DNA from 2 places in the Streptomyces bacillaris genome. Region 1 is predicted to be linked to the other one. Evidence: riboswitches for the same ligand, from Rfam matches in the RefSeq annotation. Region 1 holds a riboswitch; the other holds the start of a gene.

Region 1 (7,285 bases):
GTAGCCGTGCGCCCAGTCGCCACCGAGCGCGGCGGCGGTGTGCGGGGCGTTGGCCAGCGGGTTGTCGTCCGCGCTCCACTCGCCGGAGGCGACCTTCTCGATCTCGGCGCGGATCGCGATCATGGTGTCGCAGAACCGGTCCAGCTCCGCGAGGTCCTCGCTCTCGGTCGGCTCGATCATCAGCGTGCCGGCCACCGGGAACGACATGGTCGGCGAGTGGAAGCCGTAGTCGATCAGGCGCTTGGCGACGTCGTCGATGGAGACGCCGGTGGCCTTGGAGATCGGCCGCAGGTCCACGATGCACTCGTGGGCGACGAGCCCGGCCGGGCCGGTGTAGAGGATCGGGTAGTGCGGCTCCAGGCGCTTGGCGATGTAGTTGGCCGCCAGCACCGCGACCTGCGTGGCGCGCTTGAGCCCCTCGCCGCCCATCAGCCGGACGTACGCCCACGAGATCGGCAGGATGCCCGCCGAGCCCCAGGGAGCGGCCGAGATCGGGCCCACACCGGTCTCCGGGCCCGCGGCGGGCTGGAGCGGGTGGTTGGGGAGGTACGGGGCGAGGTGGGCGCGGACGCCGACCGGGCCGACGCCGGGGCCGCCGCCCCCGTGCGGGATGCAGAAGGTCTTGTGCAGGTTCAGGTGCGAGACGTCGCCGCCGAACTTGCCGGGCTTGGCGAGCCCGACCAGCGCGTTGAGGTTGGCGCCGTCCACGTAGACCTGGCCGCCCGCGTCGTGCACCTCACCGCAGATGTCCGCGACGTGCTCCTCGAAGACGCCGTGCGTCGACGGGTAGGTGATCATGAGGACGGCCAGCTCGTCGCGGTACTGCTCGATCTTGGCGCGCAGGTCCGCGACGTCGACCTCGCCGTCGTCGGCGGTCTTCACCACGACGACCTTCATGCCCGCCATGACCGCGCTGGCGGCGTTGGTGCCGTGCGCGGAGGAGGGGATCAGGCAGACCGTGCGCTGGTCGTCGCCGTTGGCCCGGTGGTACGCGCGCACGGCCAGGAGGCCCGCGAACTCGCCCTGGGAGCCGGCGTTGGGCTGGATGGAGACGGCGTCGTAACCGGTGACCTCGGCCAGGCGCTCCTCCAGCTCACGGATGAGCGTGAGGAAGCCCTGGGCCTGGTCGGCCGGGGCGAAGGGGTGCAGCGCGCCGAACTCGGGCCAGGTGATGGACTCCATCTCGGCGGTCGCGTTCAGCTTCATGGTGCAGGAGCCGAGCGGGATCATGCCCCGGTCCAGCGCGTAGTCGCGGTCGGCGAGCTTGCGCAGGTAGCGCAGCATCGCGGTCTCGGAGCGGTGCTGGTGGAAGACCGGGTGGGTCAGGATGTCGTCGGAGCGCAGCAGCGTCCCGGGCAGCGCGTCGGCGGCCGAGCCGTCCAGCGCCTCGATATCGCCGTCGGCGCCGAAGGCGGCCCACACGGCGGCGATCTGCGCCCGGGTGGTGGTCTCGTCGCAGGCGATGGAGACGTGGTCGGCGTCGACGCGGCGGAGGTTGACCCCGCGCTCGCGGGCGTCCGCGACGATGTCGGCGGCCTTGCCGGGCACACGCACGGTCAGGGTGTCGAAGAAGGAGCCGTGCACGACCTCCGCACCGGCGGCACGCAGGCCCTCGGCGAGGATCGTGGCGTAGCGGTGGGTGCGGCGGGCGATCGTGCGCAGCCCGTCGGGGCCGTGGTAGACGGCGTACATCCCGGCCATGACGGCGAGCAGCACCTGTGCCGTACAGATGTTGCTGGTGGCCTTCTCGCGGCGGATGTGCTGCTCGCGGGTCTGGAGGGCGAGGCGGTAGGCCTTGTTGCCGTCGGCGTCGACGGAGACGCCGACGAGGCGGCCGGGCAGGGAGCGGGCGAACTTCTCGCGGACGGCCATGAAGCCGGCGTGCGGGCCGCCGAAGCCCATGGGCACGCCGAAGCGCTGGGTGGTGCCGACCGCGATGTCGGCGCCGAGCGCGCCGGGCGAGGTGAGCAGGGTGAGGGCCAGCAGGTCGGCGGCGACGGTGACGATCGCGCCCAGCTCGTGGGCCTGCTCGATAACGGGCTCGATGGTACGGACGGCCCCGGAGGCGCCCGGGTACTGGAGCAGCACGCCGAAGACGCCGCGCTCGGCGATCTCGGCGGGGATGCCCTCGCTGAGGTCCGCGACGACGACCTCGACGCCGGTCGGCTCGGCGCGGGTCCGGATCACCGCGACGGTCTGGGGCAGGGTGTCGGCGTCGACCAGGAAGACGCCGTTCTTGACCTTGCCGACGCGCCGGGAGAGCGCCATGGCCTCGGCGGCGGCGGTGCCCTCGTCGAGCAGGGAGGCGCCGGAGGTGGGCAGCCCGGTGAGGTCGGCGACCATCGTCTGGAAGTTGAGCAGGGCCTCCAGGCGGCCCTGGGAGATCTCCGGCTGGTACGGCGTGTAGGCCGTGTACCACGCGGGGTTCTCCATGACGTTGCGCAGGATGACCGGCGGCGTGAAGGTGCCGTAGTAGCCGAGGCCGATCATCGGGGCGAGGACCTTGTTGCGGTCGGCCAGCGAGCGCAGCTCGGCCAGCACCTCCGCCTCGGTGCGGGCCGAGGGAAGGTCCAGGGCCTCCGCACTCTTGATCACATCGGGCACCGCGGCGGCGGTCAGCTCGTCGAGGGAGCCGTAGCCGACCTGGGCGAGCATCTTCGCCTGGGCCTCGGCGTCGGGCCCTATGTGGCGCTGCTCGAACGGAATGCCCTGCTCCAGCTGGGAGAGCGGAGTGCGACGGGGGGTCATGGTGGAGGCCTCCTGGTCTGTCACGACCTGCGAGGGGCACCACGGCGCGGGTGCCCGGACGGCCTCCCCCTCTGTCATCTCAACCTGAGAGCTTCACCGGCCCGCCCGGGGGCGTGCCGACTTTCACCGTCGGTGAGGGTCGAGTCCGTCCCGGCCTGCGCCCGCACGAACCCGCCCTGCTTTCCAGAGTGACCTCGTCCGTGCGGTACGGGGGCCTGAGAGATTCCGGGGAGGATTTGCTCCTTCGGCGCCTCCGGATTCTGCACCGGAGGACTCTCCCGCACGGGGTCAGCAGCCACTTGCCAGCCTACCAGCGGCCATCCCGGCGGAGTCCTCGAGTGGCCGACGCCACGGATCTGCACTTGTCTTGGTCCTGGTGGAGCGAGAGGGGCCCCTGGAGTGACCGGGATCCACCCTTGAGCAGTTGCGACCAGTGGGAGGCACCGTGCAGACCGATATCGATCCGCGCCGCCTGATCGGCCGCAAGGCGTTCGATCGCAAGGGCACCAAGATCGGGACGGTGGATGAGGTCTATCTCGACGACGCGACCGGTGTGCCCGAGTGGGCGGCCGTACGCACCGGCCTCTTCAGCCGGGACGCGTTCGTCCCGCTGGAACCCAGCGAGTTCGTCGACGACACCCTGCGGGTCCCCTTCGACCGCGCGCTGATCAAGGGCGCCCCGGACTTCGGCGTCGGCCGGCACCTCTCCCCTGAGCAGGAGCTGCAGCTCTACCGGCACTACGGTCTGGACTCCTCCCCGGCCGCGGAGACCGGCCCCGACCGCGACTTCGGCAGGCTGGCCGGCCAGGAGGAGTAGTCGACCGGGTCGCGGACCAGCGGCAGCGGGTCGGCCGGGGTCAGCTCCGGGTCGTCGATCCGGAACGTGCGGACCCGGCCGACCGGCCCGCCGGGCTCCTCGAACCGCACGGTCACCCGGCCCACCCCGCTCCCCTGCACCCAGCCGTGCCCGTGCGCCGCGTGGTGGACGTCGTGTCCGGCGGGCCAGCGCCGGGCGGCGAGCTGCTCGGCGCTCTCGGGCTCCTCCTCGGCGGGCCCGGTCCCTTCCGTACCGCTCTCCGGAGCCTGCCGCTCCGGCTCCGGCTCCCGCGCCCGCCCGGCCAGCTCCCGGGCGTCCGCGGCCTGCGCGAACAGATCCTCCTGGGTGAAGTCCGCGAGCCCCGTGACGCCCACCCCGAGCAGCCGTACGCCGCCGGTGGTGTCGACGGCCTCCAGCAGCCGCGCGGCGGCCTCACGGACCACCGTGGGGTCGTCCGTGGGGCCCCGGAGGGTCTCGGAGCGGGTCAGGGTGGAGAAGTCGTACCGGCGGACCTTGAGCACCACCGTGCGCCCCGACCGGTGGGCGGCCCGCAGCCGCTCCACGCACCGCACGGCCAGCCGCTCCACCTCCGCGCGCACCCGCACCCGGTCGTGCAGGTCCACGTCGAAGGTGTCCTCGACCGATACGGACTTGGCGTCCCGCTCGGCGACCACCGGCCGGTCGTCGAGCCCGAGCGCCATCCGGTAGAGCCCGCGGCCGTGGGCCTTGCCGACCAGCCGTACGAGCTCGTCCTCGCCCGCCTCCGCCAGGTCGTGGACCGTCGTCATCCCGGCGCGCCGGAGGTGGTCCCCGGTGGCGGGCCCGACGCCGGGCAGTGTCCGTACGGGCATGGGGGCCAGCAGCTCGCGCTCGGTGCCGGGCTCTATGAGCACCAGCCCGTCCGGCTTGGCCTGCTCGGAGGCGATCTTGGCGAGCATCTTGGAGCCGGCGAGCCCGACCGATCCGCTCAGCCCGGTCACCGCCCGGATGGCCGTACGCAGCCGCTCCCCGGTCCTGCGGGCCGAGGCCGAGTCGTCCGCGGCCCCGCCCGCCTCCAGGTCGACGAAGGCCTCGTCCAGGCTCAGCGGCTCCACCAGCGGCGAGAGCCGCCCCAGCAGCTCCATGACCTGCTCGCTCACCGACCGGTACAGCTGGAAGCGGGGCACCAGATAGGCGGCGTTCGGCGCGAGCCGCCTCGCCTGGGCCGTCGGCATCGCGGAGTGGACGCCGAGGACGCGCGCTTCGTACGAGGCGGTGGCGACCACCCCCCGGGGGCCCAGGCCCCCCACGACGACGGCCTTCCCGCGCAGGCTGGGCTTGGCCGCCTGCTCCGCCGAGGCGTAGAAGGCATCCATGTCCAGGTGGAGGATGGTCGGCGCGGGTCTCACCCCTCCGATGCTGCCCTACGCCACTGACAACGGGGCGGCCCGGCACTCCGTGGAGTGCCGGGCCGCCCCGTTCCGTCCGCTCAGCCGCTCACCCGGCGCGGTTGCGGCGCCGGGCCAGCTCGTCGGCCGGGTTGTGGCCGATGAGGGTCTCACCGGTGTCGACCCGCTCGCCGTGGAGCTGGGAGAGCGCCGCGTCCACATCCCGCCAGACGACACCCACGGCGATCCCGAAGACGCCCTGACCGCCCTGGAGGAGGCTGACGACCTCGTCCGGCGAGGAGCACTCGTAGACCGTCGCCCCGTCGCTCATCAGAGTCATGCGTTCGAGGTCCTGGAAGCCCCGGGCCCGCAGGTGCTGGACCGTGGTGCGGATGTTCTGCAGAGCGACCCCGGTGTCCAGGAACCGCTTGACGATCTTGAGGAGGACCACGTCCCGGAAACTGTAGAGACGCTGGGTCCCCGACCCGTAGGCCGGCCGGACGCTCGGCTCCACCAGCCCCGTACGCGCCCAGTAGTCCAGCTGGCGGTAGGTGATCCCCGCCGCCGCGCACGCCGTCGGTCCGCGATAGCCGATATCGCTCGCCGCTGCCACACCGTCCGTCGCCACCGCGGCCGGCGCAGCCGGCTGCCTGATGGCGTGGTCGGCTCCACTGCCGTGCTGCGGATACGGCCCACCCGCCGCCGTACCGTCGCCGCTGCTTCTCACGCCGACCTCCGTCCTTGACCTGCCCACTCGAAGGTAGGCAGTCACTGGGGGTGCGTCAACGATCGCCACACTCGGCACGCCGAGTGATAATCACCCTGAGGGTGGTTTCCCGTGTCCGACTTCCGGGAAAGGCTTCTCGAATGCGCTGACAGAACCCCCTGCGGGGGCGTCACTGGCTGTTGGTCCCGAAGTCCTCCGGTGAGATCTGGTCGAGGAATTCGCGGAACTTCTCCACCTCGTCCTCCTGCTCGTCGGGGATCGCGATGCCCGCGTCGTCCAGCACACCGTCACTGCCGTAGATCGGCGTGCCGGTCCGCAGGGCGAGCGCTATGGCGTCGGAGGGCCGGGCGCTCACCTCGACCCCGCTGGCGAAGACCAGCTCCGCGTAGAAGACCCCTTCGCGGAGGTCCGTGATCCGGACCTCGGTCAGCTCCTGGCCCACGGCCTCGAGCACATCCTTGAACAGGTCATGGGTCAGCGGCCTGGCCGGAGCCATGCCCTGCTGGGCGAAGGCAATGGCGGTCGCCTCCCCAGGACCGATCCAAATGGGGAGGTACCGGTCGCCTCCCACTTCACGCAGGAGAACGATCGGTTGGTTGGAGGGCATTTCCACCCGGACACCGACAACGTCGAGCTCGTTCACACAGCAACCCTAGGACGTGCTCGCCATGTTTGGGTAGTCGGGCTCCGCCGACCTCAGTGCAGACGGCTGCGCAGAGCGGTCTGGACGAGCGCGGCGTGCAGCCGTACGGAGAGTTCGGCCAGCTCGTTCGCCGTGGCCTCGGCATGGGCTCTGGTCTGCGGATTCCGGTGCAGGCGCAGCGGCGCGACCAGCTGCTCGACCAGGCCCGCCTCACGGTCGGCGGAGGCCCGCATGGCCCGCAGATGGCGCGGCTCCAGGCCGAAGCGGCCGAGATCGGCCACCAGCTTCGCCACGGTCACCATCTCGGCGTCGTAGCCGCCCTCGGGAGCCGCGACGATGAGCCCGTAGGACTCCCACTCCGCCAGCTGCTCCTCGTCGACCTGGGCGGCCGCCAGCAGCTCGGCACGCCCGATCCGGGCGGCGGTCGCCGCCCCGGGTCCGGACTCCCACACAGCGTCGCCGAGATCCCGCTGCGTGCCCGGCGAGGGCAGTACGGGCTGCTCACCCCGGGCGAGGGCGTCCAGGTACTCCCGGATGACCTTGAGCGGCAGATAGTGGTCCCGCTGCATCCGGAGGACCTGGGCCAGCCGCTCCACGTCACCGGGAGCGAACTTCCGGTAGCCGGACGGAGTCCGCTGCGGCTCGACGAGCCCCTCGGCCTCCAGGAAGCGGATCTTGGAAATCGTCACTTCCGGAAACTCTTCGCGCAGCCGGGTGAGCACCGTACCGATGCTCACCCAGCGCGTGTCCGCGGTGGCGGTGCCGTCACCGGCACCGCCTGTCGGTGTTCGCAGCATGGGCCTTCCTGGGGGTCCCCCCGGACGGTTCCGAGGGCTGGTCACACGCCCCGCGGGCTCGCATAGAAGACCAGACGGTACTTCCCGATCTGGACTTCGTCGCCGTTGGACAGCAGGACCGAATCGATGCGCTCACGGTTGACATAGGTGCCGTTGAGACTGCCGACGTCACCCACGGTGAAGCTA
Region 2 (7,285 bases), 4.8 Mb from region 1:
AGCGGCGGCGACGTGGCGGACCGTCAGCCGCGCCTTACCGGCCGGAACCTTGGACACATCGTTGACGAAGGCGTTGAGGGCCGGTTCGCCGTCGGCGGTCAGGTGGGCGACGAGCGTGGCGTCGGCCCCGGCCGGGACATCGACCTTCTTCTCGATGGCGGGCGTGCCGCCAGGGCCCTCGCCGTCCTTGAAGACCTTGATGTCGTAGCTGCCTGCGTCGAGTTTGAGTGGGTCGGTCAGGGTCCCGGGCTCGAAGTCGGGAAGCAGTTCCTTGCCGTTGGCGTAGACGTCGACCTTCAGGCCGGGCACGGCGTGGAAGACCGAGACGGTGGCCTGGCTGTCCGAGGCGGCGGCAGGTGCCGCGACCACGGGGGCGGCCGCGGCTGCTCCGATGACCGTGGCGGTGGCCAGGGCGAGTGCTGCGGCGACGGGCCGAGAAGTCATGGACTTTCCCTTCAACGGGACTCCTTGACTGGAGTCTGTGCGGAGCATTCCGCCAGGACTGCGATCGCGGTTTCACTTCCGTCGGGGAAAGTCCGTCAACAGCTTGAACGGTCCAACACCGGCTGCCGGAGCGCGACGAGCGTGATAACGCCGCCGTCGAGACGGCGGCACCCGGCGTCGCGCTCCGGCCGCAGTGGTTGGGCGGGGTCCGGGCCGGCTGCTTCACCACCTGACCGAGGTGACGCTCGAGATGCGGGCCTGAGTTCGAGGGGCGACCGTGGAGGGGACGGTATCCCCACTACTCGACGGAGAGTCATGATCGTCAAGATGCTGCACGAGAAGGGCCTGACATCCGAGCACGCCTACACAGCCGCGTTCGCGTCGATCGGCTTGTCCGTCGCCTCGTGGTGCGGATCGATGAAAGCCGAGAACGCGGGTACCGCACGCGCCGACCGCTGGGGGATCTTCATCGGAGAGTGGGCCCCCACGTTCTTCGCCCTCGGCCTGGCACTGGCCAACTACGAAGGCGACCATGAGTCACTCCACTCGACCGAGCACTGACCGCCGCGCGGCGGCGACCGCCGGGTGGTGAGGTGGCGTCGGCCACTGACCGACGCCACCTCGGCATCTCCTCTCCCGGACGCCGGGTCCGGGGCACCACGGTCCGATACCGGTCGACGACCCCGCACGATGTTTCCGCAGGGGCCGCCGACCGATCCGCCGTCGGCAGAGCCAACGCCGAACCGAGATGGCCGGCCGGCTCCGACGCCTCCTAGGGCCTGTCGTCAAACTGCCGCCTGCCGTGCGACGTCCGGCACGCACGCTCGCGGCGTTGCCGAGATGCCCTGGTAGATCCGCTACAAGACCATCCCGGCGCCTTGCGATCGCACGCACCGGACGCCGCACGGCCGCCCTCCGGGCGACGACGGCAGTTCGACGACAGGCCCTAGCACTCGATGATGTTCACCGCGAGCCCGCCCCGGGCCGTCTCCTTGTACTTCACGGACATGTCGGCGCCCGTCTCCTTCATCGTCTTGATGACCTTGTCCAGCGAGACCTTGTGGCTGCCGTCGCCGCGCAGGGCCATCTTCGCCGCCGTCACCGCCTTCACCGCCGCCATGCCGTTGCGCTCGATGCACGGGATCTGGACGAGGCCGCCGACCGGGTCGCAGGTCAGGCCCAGGTTGTGCTCCATGCCGATCTCGGCGGCGTTCTCCACCTGCTCGGGGGAGCCGCCCAGGACCTCGGCGAGGGCGCCGGCCGCCATGGAGCAGGCCGAGCCGACCTCGCCCTGGCAGCCGACCTCGGCGCCGGAGATGGAGGCGTTCTCCTTGAAGAGGAGGCCGATGGCGCCGGCGGCGAGGAGGAAGCGGACGACGCTGTCCTCCTTCTCCGCCTCGGTGCAGCCGTGGGAGGCGAAGTTCATGTAGTAGTGCAGGACGGCCGGGATGATGCCCGCCGCGCCGTTGGTGGGGGCGGTGACCACGCGGCCGCCCGCCGCGTTCTCCTCGTTGACCGCCATCGCGTAGAGCGTGATCCACTCCATCGCGTGGGCCTGCGGGTCGCCCTCGGCGCGCAGCTGGCGGGCCGAGTTGGCGGCGCGGCGGCGGACCTTGAGGCCGCCGGGGAGGATGCCCTCGCGGGACATGCCGCGCGAGACGCAGGCCTGCATGACCCGCCAGATGTCCAGCAGCCCGGCGCGGATCTCGGCCTCGGTGCGCCAGGCCAGCTCGTTCTCCAGCATCATCTGCGAGATGGAGAGGCCGGTCTCGCGGGCCAGGCGCAACAGCTCGTCGCCCGTGCGGAACGGGTGGCGCAGGACCGTGTCGTCCGGGACGATCGGGTTCTCGCCCGCGACCGCGTCCTCGTCCACCACGAAGCCGCCGCCGACCGAGTAGTACGTCTTCTCCAGGACCGGGGCGCCCTCGGTGTCGTACGCGAAGATCGTCATCCCGTTGGCGTGGTACGGGAGCGCCTTGCGGCGGTGCAGGATCAGGTCCTCGTCGAAGTCGAAGGCGATCTCGTGCATGCCGAGCAGGTTGATCCGGCCCGTGGAGCGGATCGCCTCGACCCGGGCGTCCGCCGTCTCCACGTCGACCGTCTGCGGGGACTCGCCCTCCAGGCCGAGCAGGACCGCCTTCGGGGTGCCGTGGCCGTGGCCGGTCGCGCCGAGGGAGCCGTACAGCTCGGCGCGTATCGAGGTGGTGTGCGCGAGCAGCCCCTCGTTCTTCAGGCGGCGCGCGAACATCCGGGCGGCCCGCATCGGGCCCACCGTGTGGGAGCTGGACGGGCCGATGCCGACCGAGAAGAGGTCGAAGACCGAGATGGCCACGGGAGGACTCCTTGGGGGGTTGGAAGACGCCGTTGTCTGCCTGGGCGGTGCGGGGACAAGCGGGGCAAGCGGGCGGAAACGCGAGGGAGGGGCATGGAACGGGGCACCGCGCTCACTCTCCTCAGTGTGCGCGGTGCCCCGTCTCGGTGCGCGGAACCGCAGGCCAGGCGCTACTTCAGGCCGGGGTACAGCGGGAACTTCTCGGCCAGCGCGGCGACGCGGGCCTTGAGGTCGTCCGCGTCGTACGACGGCTTGAGGGCGGAGGCGATGATCTCCGCGACCTCCGCGAAGTCCTCGGCGCCGAAGCCGCGGGTGGCGAGCGCCGGGGTGCCGATCCGCAGGCCCGAGGTGACCATCGGGGGGCGCGGGTCGTTCGGGATGGCGTTCCGGTTGACCGTGATGCCCAGCTCGTGGAGCCGGTCCTCGGCCTGCTGGCCGTCCAGCTCGGAGTTGCGCAGGTCGACCAGGACCAGGTGCACGTCGGTGCCGCCGGAGAGGACGGAGACGCCCACCTCGGTGACGTCCGGCTGGACCAGGCGCTCGGCCAGGATGCGCGCGCCGTCCAGGGTGCGCTGCTGGCGCTCCTTGAACTCCTCGCCCGCCGCGATCTTGAACGAGACCGCCTTGGCCGCGATCACGTGCTCCAGCGGACCGCCCTGCTGGCCCGGGAAGACCGCCGAGTTGATCTTCTTGGCCAGCTCCTGGGTGGAGAGGATCACGCCGCCGCGCGGACCGCCGAGGGTCTTGTGCGTGGTGGTGGTGACGACGTGGGCGTGCGGCACCGGGTTGGGGTGCAGCCCGGCCGCGACCAGGCCCGCGAAGTGGGCCATGTCGACCATGAGGTACGCGCCGACCTCGTCCGCGATCCGGCGGAAGGCGGCGAAGTCCAGCTGGCGCGGGTAGGCGGACCAGCCGGCGACGATCAGCTTCGGCTGGGACTCCTTGGCGAGGCGCTCGACCTCCTCCATGTCCACCAGGCCGCTCTCGTCGACGTGGTACGGGACCACGTTGTAGAGCTTGCCGGAGAAGTTGATCTTCATGCCGTGGGTCAGGTGACCGCCGTGGGCCAGGTTCAGGCCCATGATCGTGTCGCCCGGCTTCAGCAGCGCGAACATCGCGGCGGCGTTCGCCTGCGCACCGGAGTGCGGCTGGACGTTGGCTGCCTCGGCGCCGAACAGGGCCTTGATCCGGTCGATCGCGATCTGCTCGACCACGTCGACGTGCTCACAGCCACCGTAGTAGCGGCGGCCCGGGTAGCCCTCGGCGTACTTGTTGGTGAGGACGGAGCCCTGCGCCTCCATGACCGCGACCGGAGCGAAGTTCTCCGAGGCGATCATTTCGAGGGTGGACTGCTGACGGTGGAGCTCGGCGTCGACGGCGGCGGCGACGTCCGGGTCCAGCTCGTGGAGGGAGGAGTTCAGAAGCGACATCAGGGGGTCCCTTAAGGTCTCAGTTGCCGGAGAACGCGGTGTACTCGTCGGCGGAGAGCAGGTCGGCCGGCTCCTCCGTGACGCGCACCTTGAACAGCCAGCCGCCCTCGAAGGGAGCGGAGTTCACCAGCGAGGGGTCGTCCACGACGTCCTGGTTGAACGCCGTCACCTCACCGGTCACCGGCGAGTACAGGTCGCTGACGGACTTGGTCGACTCCAGCTCACCGCAGGTCTCGCCCGCGGTCACCGTGTCACCGACCTCCGGGAGCTGGGCGTAGACGACGTCACCGAGCGCGTTGGCCGCGTACTCCGTGATGCCGATGGTGGCCACGCCGTCCTCGACGGCCGACAGCCACTCGTGCTCCTTGCTGTACCGCAGCTGCTGGGGGTTGCTCATGACCTGAATTCTCCTGTACGCGGGGGAGTGCTGATGAACGGTGGTCTTACGGTGTGAGACGGAGGTACGTCACTTCCGTGACGCCTGCGTGCCGGTGCGGAGGGCCCGGAATGCGCCGTTCCCTCCGGGATATCACTTCTGGCGCTTGTAGAACGGCAGCGCGACGACCTCGTACGGCTCGTGCGTGCCCCGGATGTCCACGCCCACGCCCTCGGTGCCCGGGGCGGCGAAGGCCGCGTCCACGTACGCCATGGCGATCGGCTTGCCCAGGGTGGGGGAGGGGGCGCCGGAGGTGACCTCGCCGATCACCTTGCCGTCCGCCACGACCGAGAAGCCCGCGCGCGGGACCCGGCGGCCCTCGGCGACCAGGCCGACCAGCTTGCGCGGCGGGGCGGTCTCGGCGCGCTCGGCGGCGGCCTGGAGCGCCTCGCGCCCCACGAAGTCGCCCTCCTTCTCGAACTTCACGACCCGGCCCAGACCCGCGTCGAACGGGGTGAGCGCCGTCGTCAGCTCGTGCCCGTACAGTGGCATGCCCGCCTCCAGGCGCAGCGTGTCCCGGCAGGAGAGGCCGCAGGGGATCAGGCCGTGCGGGGCACCGGCCTCCGTCAGCGCCTGCCACAGGGCCTCGGCGTGCTCGGGCGCGACGAACAGCTCGAAGCCGTCCTCGCCGGTGTAGCCGGTACGGGCGATGAGCGCCGGGACCCCGGCGACCGTGCCCGGCAGGCCCGCGTAGTACTTCAGCCCGTCCAGGTCGGCGTCGGTGACGGCCTTCATGATCGCGGGGGACTCGGGGCCCTGGACCGCCAGCAGGGCGTACGCGTCCCGGTCGTCGCGCACCTCGGCGTCGAAGCCGCCGACGCGCCCGGTCAGCGCGTCCAGCACGATCTGGGCGTTGCCCGCGTTGGCGACCACCATGTACTCGGTCTCGCCCAGCCGGTAGACGATCAGGTCGTCGACGATCCCGCCGTCCTCCTGGACGATCATCGTGTAGCGGGCCCGGCCGTTGCCGACGGTGGCGATGTTGCCCACCAGCGCGTAGCTCAGGAAGGCCGCGGCCTCGGGGCCGGTGACGGTGATCTCGCCCATGTGCGAGAGGTCGAAGAGCCCGGCCCGGGTCCGTACGGCGTTGTGCTCGTCGCGCTCGCTCGCGTACCGCAGGGGCATGTCCCAGCCCGCGAAGTCGGTCATGGTGGCGCCGAGCGAGCGGTGCAGCGCGTCGAGGGCGGTGAGACGGGGGGCAGTGCTCATGGGCATGGCTCCAGGGCATGACGACGTCGGGACGGAAATCCTCCCCATCTGTCATCGGAACCTGAGAGGTTCGCCGATAGCCCCACAGGGGGTATGCCCCCGGTCACCGGGGTCGGCTTGCACCTTGGGTGGAGCCGCCGGGGCGGCCCGCTTTTCAGATCTGCCTCATCCACGCGGTACGGGGCCTGAGAGATTCAAGGGAGGATCTTGCTCCTTCGGCGCCCGGCTCACACTGTGGCCGGAACTCTCCCGCGCGGATTCGAACGGCCGGTATGCAGTTGGCGCGGTCATCATCGCACGCATTGCGCCGGAGTGGGGAGGCCGGTCCGCAACAGGTCGGTGAACGCCGGGAACGGTTGTGGAGCCTTGCCGTTTCTTTACACTTCAGGAGCAGGCGTGGGCGGCCCGACAGCAGGGGGATGGGCGATGGCGTTGCAGCGGTCGGTACCGACCGGGGTCGCGCACGGCGCGATGCCCGCACAGCCCGGCGCAGCCGTACCGGAAGGATCCGTACCGCCCGGCGCTTCCCCGGGCGAGCTGATCACCGGGCCCGCGCCGGTGGTACGGGATCTGCGCGGGCGCACCGGCCACGCCCCCTACAGCCTCGATTTCGCCGCCGGGGACATCGTCGTCGTCTCCGGGCTCCCCGGCGGCGGCAAGTCCACACTGATCCGGCAGGCCGTCACCGGCCGCGCGATCGACTCCCAGGACACCCGCGACCGCTGGGCCGCCGCCCTGCCCCCCTTACTCCCCTACGCCCTCTACCGCCCCCTGGTCCGCGCCGCCCACTACCTCGGGCTCCGGGCCGCCCTGCGCTCCGGCGAGTCCGTCGTCGTCCACGACTGCGGTACGCAGACCTGGGTACGGAGCTGGCTCGCCCGGCACGCCGTCCGCCGGGGCCGCCTCCTCCATCTGATCCTCCTCGACGTGGACCCCGCCACCGCCCGGCAGGGCCAGCGGCAGCGCGGCCGGGGCGTCTCCGGTTACGCCTTCGCCCGCCACCGGCACGCGGTGGCCCGGCTGATCCACGCCACCGAACAGGGCGTGCTCCCCGGCGGCTGCGGTTCGGCGGTGCTGCTGGACCGGGCGGCAGCGAGCGCGCTGAGCCGGATCTCCTTCACCGACGGCGAGGTCCCGGCCGCGCGCGCCGGTTAAGGTTCTGGCCGGACGACGACAGCGCCGAGCGACGACAGCGCCGGACGACACCAGCGGAGAGAGGCACCGAGGACGTGGACATTCCGGCACCGGCCCAGGCGCACCCCCAGCACACCTGGCCCGCCAACGAGCTGGAAGAGGTGCTGACCGCCTCCCTCGGCGTCCCCGACGCGGGCGCCCGTCTCGTGGAGGTGCTCGGCCGCAGCTCGGTCTGGGTGCCGCTGCCCAACGGGGGCTCGCCCGCCAGCGCCGACCTGGACCTGCCGATGATGGACATCG

The links. A riboswitch is a leader RNA that binds a small molecule or an ion and turns the genes downstream of it on or off. The one in region 1 is predicted to bind glycine.
Region 2: it holds a riboswitch for glycine, as region 1 does, so the genes downstream of both, gcvT (glycine cleavage system aminomethyltransferase GcvT) here and gcvP (aminomethyl-transferring glycine dehydrogenase) in region 1, are expected to answer to the same signal.

Annotation. Positions count from the first base shown of each region.
Region 1 is NZ_CP029378.1:6,915,840-6,923,124, reverse strand. Features, by position in the region: gene gcvP (aminomethyl-transferring glycine dehydrogenase) at 1-2,748, opposite strand, end outside; glycine riboswitch at 2,942-3,039, opposite strand; gene DJ476_RS30200 (PRC-barrel domain-containing protein) at 3,194-3,565, shown strand; gene DJ476_RS30195 (DNA polymerase IV) at 3,487-4,953, opposite strand; gene DJ476_RS30190 (MerR family transcriptional regulator) at 5,042-5,659, opposite strand; gene DJ476_RS30185 (bifunctional nuclease family protein) at 5,829-6,302, opposite strand; gene ftsR (transcriptional regulator FtsR) at 6,356-7,099, opposite strand; gene DJ476_RS30175 (FHA domain-containing protein) at 7,141-7,285, opposite strand, start outside.
Region 2 is NZ_CP029378.1:2,142,308-2,149,592, reverse strand. Features, by position in the region: gene DJ476_RS08700 (DUF4397 domain-containing protein) at 1-444, opposite strand, end outside; gene DJ476_RS08695 (hypothetical protein) at 760-1,005, shown strand; gene DJ476_RS08685 (L-serine ammonia-lyase) at 1,391-2,776, opposite strand; gene glyA (serine hydroxymethyltransferase) at 2,947-4,206, opposite strand; gene gcvH (glycine cleavage system protein GcvH) at 4,226-4,603, opposite strand; gene gcvT (glycine cleavage system aminomethyltransferase GcvT) at 4,736-5,851, opposite strand; glycine riboswitch at 6,016-6,113, opposite strand; gene DJ476_RS08665 (AAA family ATPase) at 6,278-7,006, shown strand; gene DJ476_RS08660 (enhanced serine sensitivity protein SseB) at 7,081-7,285, shown strand, end outside.